2 regions of the Lactiplantibacillus sp. 30.2.29 genome follow, and region 2 is predicted to be linked to the other one. Evidence: predicted binding sites of a transcription regulator. Region 2 holds the regulator's gene; the other holds the start of a gene.
What was found. The regulator CtsR, encoded in region 2, represses protease genes until heat stress. The targets are predictions, from matches to a motif close to TTGGTCAAAAAAGGTCAAANA.
Positions count from the first base shown of each region.

Region 1: the regulator CtsR is predicted to act here: its motif matches at 3,941-3,961, upstream of KGF65_RS10465 (Bax inhibitor-1/YccA family protein).

Region 1 is NZ_JAGYGU010000017.1:8,848-13,804, forward strand. Features, by position in the region: gene polA (DNA polymerase I) at 1-1,876, opposite strand, end outside; gene KGF65_RS10465 (Bax inhibitor-1/YccA family protein) at 3,038-3,754, opposite strand; gene KGF65_RS10470 (helix-turn-helix transcriptional regulator) at 4,008-4,214, opposite strand; gene KGF65_RS10475 (DUF2975 domain-containing protein) at 4,232-4,801, opposite strand.
Region 2 is NZ_JAGYGU010000007.1:46,319-51,275, forward strand. Features, by position in the region: gene KGF65_RS05370 (ATP-dependent Clp protease ATP-binding subunit) at 1-2,222, opposite strand, end outside; gene KGF65_RS05375 (CtsR family transcriptional regulator) at 2,241-2,708, opposite strand; tRNA gene KGF65_RS05380 (tRNA-Pro) at 4,225-4,298, opposite strand; tRNA gene KGF65_RS05385 (tRNA-Pro) at 4,348-4,421, opposite strand; tRNA gene KGF65_RS05390 (tRNA-Arg) at 4,429-4,502, opposite strand; tRNA gene KGF65_RS05395 (tRNA-Leu) at 4,513-4,598, opposite strand; tRNA gene KGF65_RS05400 (tRNA-Gly) at 4,607-4,678, opposite strand; tRNA gene KGF65_RS05405 (tRNA-Thr) at 4,703-4,775, opposite strand; tRNA gene KGF65_RS05410 (tRNA-Leu) at 4,779-4,860, opposite strand.

The DNA.
Region 1 (4,957 bases), on a different contig from region 2:
GGTCAACTGAGGACAAGCGGCCTGTTTGCGTCAACGTTTGAAGATAACGCGTGTGCACTTTTTGGTCTGTGGAATGAATGGCATCCAGCAAGCCCACCACGTAGGTTGATTGAATCTTTGAAATTTGACGATACTGCAAGATATTCGCGACGATTGGTGCTTCTGGTGCTAATTTTTCCAACACGTCGACGGCGGTTGAGTAACCGGTCTTCGTCTTTTTAATGACTGGTAACTTCATTTCTTCAAATAAAATGTGACCCAATTGCTTGGGTGAATTGATATTGAACTCTTCACCGGCTTCTTGATAGATGGTCTGTTCGATCTCACTCAGGCGTTCCGTAAACTGACTACCCATCGCCTTCAAGCGACTGCTATCAACGGTAATGCCGGCAATTTCCATCTGAGCGAGCACCGTCGCCATTGGTTTTTCGATATCATCGTAGAGTTGGGCCTGCTCATTATCCGCGAGTTCTTTCAACAAGCGTGGTTTCAAATCAGCAATTGCCGCTAATTTTCGTGCCAAATGACTGAAGAACACGTCATCATCCTCAGGAATCGCACGTTTGACACCCTTGCCGTAGACGGTCTCGTCACTTGGCAAGTCAGTGTAGCCGTGTTGTTCCGCCAGACTACCAAGGTCGTTGCTGTTATCATTGGTGTCTAGTAAATATGAAACGAGCAATAGGTCAAAATCAACTTTACCAAGCTGGATGCCCAAACGGTTCAGCCCAACCATCGTTCGTTTCATATCAAAAACGTCCTTGGTCAGCGTATCGCTAGTCAAAAGCTCGCTGACTGCGGGTTGCATCAACAATTCAACATCACGACTAATATACCAATGGCCATCCGCACCAATCGCAAAACCAGCGAAGGCGGAGGTGTGGTAGTTTGGTGTCGGCATTTCAAGATAGAAGTCGACATTGGTCGTAAATTGTTGTAATTCATCCAAATTGTCTTTGGTCAAAACAGTGTATTCGATTGGTGTCGCTGGTTCGTCAGATTGCAGATGCAACTTCTTCAAAAATGACTGAAAATCCATCGTTTGATAGAATGCGGCCAACTGGTCCAAATCAGGGCCATTATAAGTCAAATCCGATAACTGAACCTCAATCGGTGCATCCCGCTTGATGGTTGCGAGCACCTTGGCTTGAGCCGCCTGTTCGCGGTCCTCAATCAGATGTTCCTTCATCTTGCTGGCCTTCATCGCATCGATGTTTTCATAGATACCTTCCATCGACCCGTATTGTTTCAGCAATTTCAGCGCTGTCTTCTCGCCGACCTTGGTCACACCAGGATAATTATCTGAAGTATCACCCGTTAGCCCCTTCATATCAATGATTTGTGCCGGCGTGATGCCTAATTTTTCTGTAACGTGTTCTGGGGTGTAGCGTTCAACTTCTGAAACCCCTTTAACGGTCACTGCCACCGTCGTCCGTTCCGTCGTCAACTGGGTCAAATCACGATCACCAGTAACGATCGTCGTCGTATAGCCCGCTTGATCAGCCTGCCCAGCCAGCGTCCCGATAATATCATCGGCTTCATAATCTTTTAATTCATAATGTTTAATGCCATAAGCGTCTAATAATTGCTTAATATATGGCATCTGCTCAGAGAACTCACTTGGGGTCTTGGCGCGACCGCCCTTATAGTTATCATACATGGCGGTTCTAAACGTAGTCTTACCCGCATCAAAAGCCACCAGCATATCGGTGGGGTCCACGGCCTTGATCATGTGGTCAAGCATGGTATTAAAGCCATAAATAGCGTTTGTATGCAAGCCATCCGGATTTACGAACCGTTCCAGTTGGTTATGCAAGGCAAAGAACGCCCGAAACGCCACACTGTTACCATCAATCAGTAATAATTTTTTTGCCATTGGTTTGCTCCCCGTCTCTTAATTTTAAGTTATCGATATCATGCAATGCTCATCAGTGTTATCAGTCATTTTGCACCGAACTGATTTTGCGACCAGTATGTGGTCCACTAACAAGTGGTTTACCCTTATAATTGTACCAAACAATCACCTAAAACGGGAGTTCGGCCCACTGAAAACCCGGTAAATCATAGATTTTCTGTTTGTTAGTGAGCTGGCCGCCTTTGACTTTGAACATTGACACGCATTGTGTGTTATGAATCATGATTAAAACGTGCCATTTTCTAAGTTCAAGTGCTGCCAGCTGGGACCCGCTGGAAACAGTGCGAGTTACCGTAAACTTGCTGTAGTAGATGCTTCCTACACCGGCTTCCAGGCATTCTGTGCAATGGCCGGAACGTGGTGGACACAGATTTAAGCCGACAGCCCACGTCTTAAATACTGGTCTTTCACTAACCAAGCCAAAAACGCTTGCTAAGTGAGATTTCACCACTGGGCCTTGCCCAGAATGCCTTCCAGCCGGGATAGTAGTCGAAAGGCGGACATGTGCGGACCCAACTTTAAATGAACTGCTCGTCGATTCTTAGTAAATAGTCATTTTGGTAATGAACTTTAAGATTTGTTTCGGGTAAAGGCTATCATACTCACGTTCCAATCATAGGAGTCGGTAGCATTACTGAATATTGTCAGAACTTTTTCTACTCGTATAAGACGACAAAGCCTAAGTCCAAACGAAGGGGAATTCTATGCACTAACTTCAAGGATAGTGTCTCTAAAATTAGTGCACATTCTTGAAACCATCATACTCAGCATTGAAATTAGATAAGTCTTTAAGCTCAATAAACCATCATCTATGCTGATTTCAAAAGTTTACCCGAAGGTCCAGCTACTGAATAATCGATGGTCAATTGCACCAAAAAAAGGTGACCGTTCATCCGCCATTCGAGCGGGGTCCCGACCTCCGCTGACGAACAACAATCCAACTAGCACGTTTCAATCAGCTTTTATGCTAAATAATAACTAGCACGACGCATATTGACGCATGTTTCAATAATTATGCATCACAACTCATAACCACCAGCTGGCCCATATCGGCATACTAACGAAAAGACACCCTAACCGAACGGGCTAGCGTGTCTAATTTGAAGTTTATTCTGTTAATGATTAGTCGCGGCTTGAGCCACCGAAGATTTGGACGAAGTATAAGAACAAGTTAACGAAATCCAAATAAAGTTGTAAGGCTCCGGTAACGGCTAAACCAGTAGATGAAACTTGGTCACCATATTGTAAATACATGTCCCGCATCCGATTAGCATCCCACATGGATAAACCGGCGAAAATCAAGACACCGATGTATGAGAAGATATAACTAATCATGGCGCTTTGTAAGAACATGTTAACGATGGAAGCCACAAACAAACCGATTAATGCGGCAATCAGATGACTACCGATCCGTGAAATATCACGCTTAGTGGTCGTCCCAATGACAGCCATCGTGGCGAAAACTGCACCAGCAGCAACGAAGGCCCCGGTAATCACCGCACCCGTGTATAAGGATAAGATGATCGACATTTCGACCCCAAAGACCACTGAGAACAGCATCAGCAAGGTAAAACTCATTGCTGGATTACGCGTTGCATTGGCTTGAATCCCGCCAATCATGACGAACATGCTAACAATGAAAATAACCAGCGCCATGATTGGATGAGCATTGAAGGCAGCGTAAATTTGTGCCTGGAACATGGTCATTGATAAGTAAACGGTCGAGGCTGAAACCAACACAGCAACCGTCATGAACCCATACATTTTTGTTAAGAAACTACGGAGCCCAACTTGCGTATTAATGGTCCGTGGTTGTGGGTCATTTTGAAAATTGTTCATAGAATCCCTCTTTCACCTAAAATTGACTACTCGTTACGTTTCCCGAGTTAAGATTAAAATTGAGTTAGTGAATCGTTACTAACGCATACAGCGCTAGCAACTTCCTCACACTAGTTTGTCAATCATTTGCCTATGACTAGCCATCTCAATCAGTCACCTCAACTTTCTTATCCTAAGTTTATCAAATTAGTCAAAGAAGGTAAAATAGTTTGTGCTTGGAAATTTGCTAAGAATTTCTAATGATTGGCAACCTCTAGTTATCATCGACGTAAATGATTATGTCACCTGGCTGACACTCCAAGACCGCGCAAATCTTTTCTAATGTACTGAACCGGATTGCTTTAGCCTTGCCAGTCTTCAAAATTGAAATGTTGGTTGGCGTAATACCAACTCGCTTAGCTAATTCACTGGTCGTTATATTACGTTCTGCCATGACGACGTTCAAGGTGATCTTGATCATTACGACAACTCTCCTTTTTAGATGGTTAAATCACTTTCAGTCTTCATGTTGACGGCTCGGGTGTATACCATGGCAATTAGGGCAAAGATAATTAGTTCGACAAAAGCGCTCACCAAGTTGTCCCATCCCAAACCAAATCGACTGATCCGGTATAGCCAACTAACCATCAATTGATTTGCACAAGCCATTAGCAACGACGAGCCCAGTATCCATATCTGACCTTTTACAATTCGATTCATCTGTTGACTGTTTTCAGTAGAAAAATAGACTTGTTCCTGAATGTTTCTGACAATCGCTGAAACTCCCTGAATAACCATAAATACACCAACCAGCATCAGAATATAACCAACAACCATCAGAATCGTATAAATTCCCGCTGGAAAACTAGCAATCATATTCGCGCTTGCTTCATGGGTCCTAATCGGCATCATAAAGTCATCACTGTGTAAAATATAACTCGTCGTATCGCCTGAAAAATAATTAAAGATGTCCTCAATCGGAACAAAAATGCCAAACCAAATTAATATTGATGCGAACCACAAAATCACGCTTAACGTTTCAGTTCCCAACTTCATCATTCTTGACATAATTACACCCCCGTATCTTTACTATTAAGATATCATATCGATAAACGATAATCAATATTTGACTATCGATATTTTTTATTTGTTTATTGAATATATTAAACAAAAAAAAGTTGTTCAGCAATCTATCAATTATGACTGCCGAACAACTATGATATT
Region 2 (4,957 bases):
GACATCAACTTAACGATTTCGTGTAACTCTTCCTTATTCAATGAATGGAAGACAATCGTCTCATCGATCCGGTTCAAGAATTCTGGCCGGAACGTCTGCTTCAAGGTAGCACGAATCGTCGCCGCAACTGCATTGTAATCATTAGCCTTATCAGTAGCACCGAACCCAACGGACTTTTCATCCCGCAAGGTCGTGGCCCCTAAGTTCGACGTCATGATGAGAATCGTGTTTCGGAAGTCGACTTTGCGGCCTTTCGAATCAGTCAAGTAGCCATCATCCAAGACTTGCAACAGAATGTTGAATACGTCTGGATGAGCCTTTTCAACTTCATCAAACAGCACGACTGAGTATGGCTTCTGGCGTACCTTTTCAGTTAACTGACCACCTTCATCGTAGCCGACATAGCCGGGTGCTGACCCAATCAAACGACTGGTCGAGTACCGTTCCATGTATTCAGACATATCGATCCGAATCATGTTGTCCTCTGACCCAAACATGGCTGCAGCTAAGGCCTTCGCTAATTCGGTCTTACCAACCCCAGTCGGGCCAAGGAACATGAAGGAACCAATTGGCCGGCTTGGATCTTTCAATCCACTCCGCGCCCGGCGAATGGCCCGTGCTACTGCAGAAACGGCTTCTGGTTGACCGACGACCCGTTCATGCAAAATCTTTTCCAAGTTAACTAAGCGTTCGCTTTCGGATTTTTGCAATTGGGTTAGTGGGACACCCGTCCATTCAGCAACCACTTGGGCAATATCTTCTCCGGTCACTTGTAAGTCATAGTGCGGTGTGTCGCCTTCAGTGATTTGTGCTTCTTCATCAGCTTCAATGCGATCCAAACGTTGCTTGAGTTGCATTTCCTGCTTGCGAATATCCGCGGCTTGTTCGAAGTCCTGAGCTTCAATCGCCGTTTCCTTTTCTTCACGTAACTGCGCGAGCTTGTCCTGGTTCTTGGACAACTTAGTCGGTTGATCCATCTGGTCGATGCGGACTTTCGCCGCCGCTTCATCCATCAAATCAATCGCCTTATCTGGTAAGAACCGATCACTGATGTAGCGACTGGACAACTTCACCGCTTGATTGACGGCTTCATCAGTAATTGTCACGTGATGATGTTCTTCATACCGTGGCCGCAAGCCATCGAGAATCTCAACCGCTTCATCTTCAGTCGGTTCATTGACCATGACCGTGGCAAACCGCCGTTCAAGTGCGGCATCGGATTCAATGTACTTTTGATATTCGTTTAAGGTCGTCGCCCCAATGGTTTGGAGTTCGCCTCGTGCTAATGCTGGCTTCAAAATGTTAGAAGCATCAATGGCCCCTTCAGCACCACCGGCACCAATCAAGGTATGCAATTCATCGATGAATAAGATGACATGCCCATCGTTGTAGATTTCGTCGATCACTTTCTTTAAGCGGTCTTCAAATTCACCACGATACTTGGTTCCGGCAACTAGTGAGCCCATATCAAGCATCATCAGCCGTTTGTCAGCCATGTCATTCGGTACGTCGCCAGCAACGATCTTTTGTGCCAGCCCTTCAGCGATCGCCGTCTTACCAACGCCGGGTTCACCAATCAAGACTGGATTGTTTTTCGTCCGCCGTGACAAGATTTGAATGACCCGCTTAACTTCTTTGGAACGGCCCACAACTGGATCCATTTCCTGTTCACTCGCCAGCTGCGTCAAATCACGCGCCAAGGAGTCCAAGGTCGGTGTGCCTTCCGTCTTCTTACCACCACGGTTAGCCGCACTGCCCTTACGCTTACTCATCGCATCACTGACACCAAGTTTACGCAAAACAACTTTGCGTGTTTGACTCAAATCTAAGTTCAAATTCATCAAAATACGCGAGGAGAGGATACTTTCATCAGAGAGCATCGCTAACAAGAAGTGTTCAGTCCCAATCTTGTTGGCGCCAAGCCGTTTGGCCTCATCACCAGCAACGGATAAAATCTCCTTAGCCTTTGGTGAATATGGCAAATACGTATCTTTGCCAATATTGCTCAACGTCCCGTAGCCAGTGAACCGTTCAATTTCTTCACGGATGTCATCTTCGCTCACAGCGTACTGTTGCAAGACTTTATTAGCAATACCGTTCTTTTCGATGGCTAGTGCTAATAACAAATGTTCCGTACCGACTGCCTGATGCTTAAAATATTTGGCCTGTTCCTGTGCTAGTACTAGCACACTTTTGGCACTAGGTGTAAATAAGTTATCCATTGCGATTCCTCGCTTTCTTTAGCTTTCGTAACGCAAGTGGTTCAAAATCCCGATAATTATTCGAGCCCGGAGACTATTTTCAAGGTCTCGGTCCGTCAGTCCTAACGTGTCGTGATCGATTGCCACTAATATCAACTGCGCTTCCCTACGATTTAAAACGTCGTCCTCATACAGACTCTGAACAACTGCGTAGGCATCCCGTTGTGTGATGGAATCGCCGATCACTTGAATGAGGGCATCCAACACATCAGCATCATCGACCAAATTAACCTTTTCAATGCGAATATAACCGCCACCGCCACGCTTACTTTCAACTAAGTAACCATTTTGGATCGTAAACCGCGTTTTAATCACATAATTAATCTGTGAGGGTACCACGTTGAAAAGGTCGGCAATTTCTGAACGCCGAATTTCAACATGCTCCGAGTCCGCCAAAATACTTTTTAAATACTTTTCAATAATATCCGAGATATTTTGACTTTGCATGTGCTTCACCCTTTTCATTATCTTTGACTAATATTGACTTTTATTATACGAGGATAATGGAAAAAAGCAAAGAATTTCACCCAACTGGCGACCCAGCATGTGCTTAACGGTTGTTACAGCATAGCACGCCAAGCACTTGCTTTCAATTGATTGGACCGGATTTTCGACCCTGATTCGTTAACTTTGTTAGGCCTTCATATTCATTCAACTACCTATTTAAAATATGTCAAGTGTTGGCGTCTGAATTTGGTCAACTTTGTCTGGGACTCGTCGTTTATCCAACAGCTTGAGTTTCTATACTACAGGTTGTCCGCCTGAATTTCGACTAATACGCCACTTGTTTATTTACGACCGGCCACGCTTAACGTCATTTTGAACAGATACTTCATATATAGATTGTTCGTCATGAATTATGATTTAAACGTGCTATTCTCTAAATTCAGGAGCTGCCAGCTGAGACCCGCTGGGAACAAGTACGAGTTGGCGTAAATTTGCAGAATCGTGTGCGTCCTACACCGGCTTACAGGCATTTCTGACAATACTGGAACGTGGTGGACACAGATTTAAGCCGAAAAACCACGTCTTAAATACTGGTCTTCCACTAACCAAGCCAAGAACGCTTGCTAAGTGGAATTTCACCACTGAGCATTGTCAGAAACACCTTCCAGCCTGGATATGATTCGAAAGGCGGACGTGGGCGGGCCCAACTTTTTTGTTAGATTAGTTGTTGGTTCCTTAGTATACAGGAATGTTGAAATAAACTGTCAGACTGGTTCTAACAATAACCAAGCATCCTGACCCATGATTTAAGACTTCGAACACGCGGTTTCACTGAGATTGTCAAAACTTCCTCTAATCACCCGGGATAGCAAAGTCTTGAATTATAAGTGAAGACAATTTATTCGACTAAACGCAAGACTAGCTGACATTGAGATTCGTGAATCGCATTCAGGTAATCTTTTCAGTAACTAGATGCCATAATTCAGCATTGATCCCGTTTGAGAGCTTGCCTGAAGGACCAGAAACCTAATATTCAGTGGTCAATTGTACCTAGATAGGTGGCCGTTCATCTGCCATTCGAGCGGGTTCCCGACTGTAGGGGCTGGCTGACAATGCTCAAGGGCGAAATTCTTCTTGTCCGGGTGAATTTCCCGGGCTAGAAGAAGACTCGTATTTGAAATTGCGCAGTGGGTTTCTGCGTGAGTTCAAATCGATGTCCGCCCTGTTCCAGCGTTGTCAGCCGGCCCCGGAGGTCGGAATAGAACGCGTCTCGGCAGACGAACAGTAAACCGACCAACAGGCACGTTTAAATCATCTTTAATGCCAAATAATTAACGCAAGGCGCACTACTGGTGAATCTCATCAATTCATTGGGCGGAGCCAACTCGAAAAAGGCATTTCAAAATGATGGGGCGATCACACCTCAGCACCAGTCACAACACAGCAGTACACCACACGTCAAAAGTGGCCATAAAAAAATCCAGTCAAATGACTGGATTAGTTGGTTTAACCGTAATCGGGAAAACAGGATTTGAACCTGCGACCCCTACGTCCCGAACGTAGTGCTCTACCAAGCTGAGCTACTTCCCGAGAAAATTAAATAAAAAGCCTTAGTAATCACTAAGACTGTGTTAAACGATCGGGAAAACAGGATTCGAACCTGCGACCCCCTGGTCCCAAACCAGGTGCTCTACCAAGCTGAGCTATTTCCCGATACTAATGCACCCAGTAGGAGTCGAACCTACAACCTTCTGATTCGTAGTCAGACACTCTATCCAATTGCGCTATGGGTGCTTATTTAAAATGCCGAGGACCGGGATCGAACCGGTACGGTTATCACTAACCGCAGGATTTTAAGTCCTGTGCGTCTGCCAATTCCGCCACCCCGGCAAATTAAAAGCGGAAGACGGGATTCGAACCCGCGACCCCCACCATGGCAAGGTGATGTTCTACCACTGAACTACTTCCGCATAATAAAGCTATTCAATTGTAAATGCCGACTAGAGGATTCGAACCTCCGACCTCCTCATTACTAGTGAGATGCTCTGCCAACTGAGCTAAGTCGGCATGTGCGGGTGAAGGGATTTGAACCCCCACGTCGTAAGACACTAGAACCTAAATCTAGCGCGTCTGCCAGTTCCGCCACACCCGCATGATATTAACCATGCCCGTTGCCGGTCTAACAGTTCTTACTGGTATGCCTTGACAACTATTTAACTTTATCATCTTGTTGAATAGTTGTCAACAAC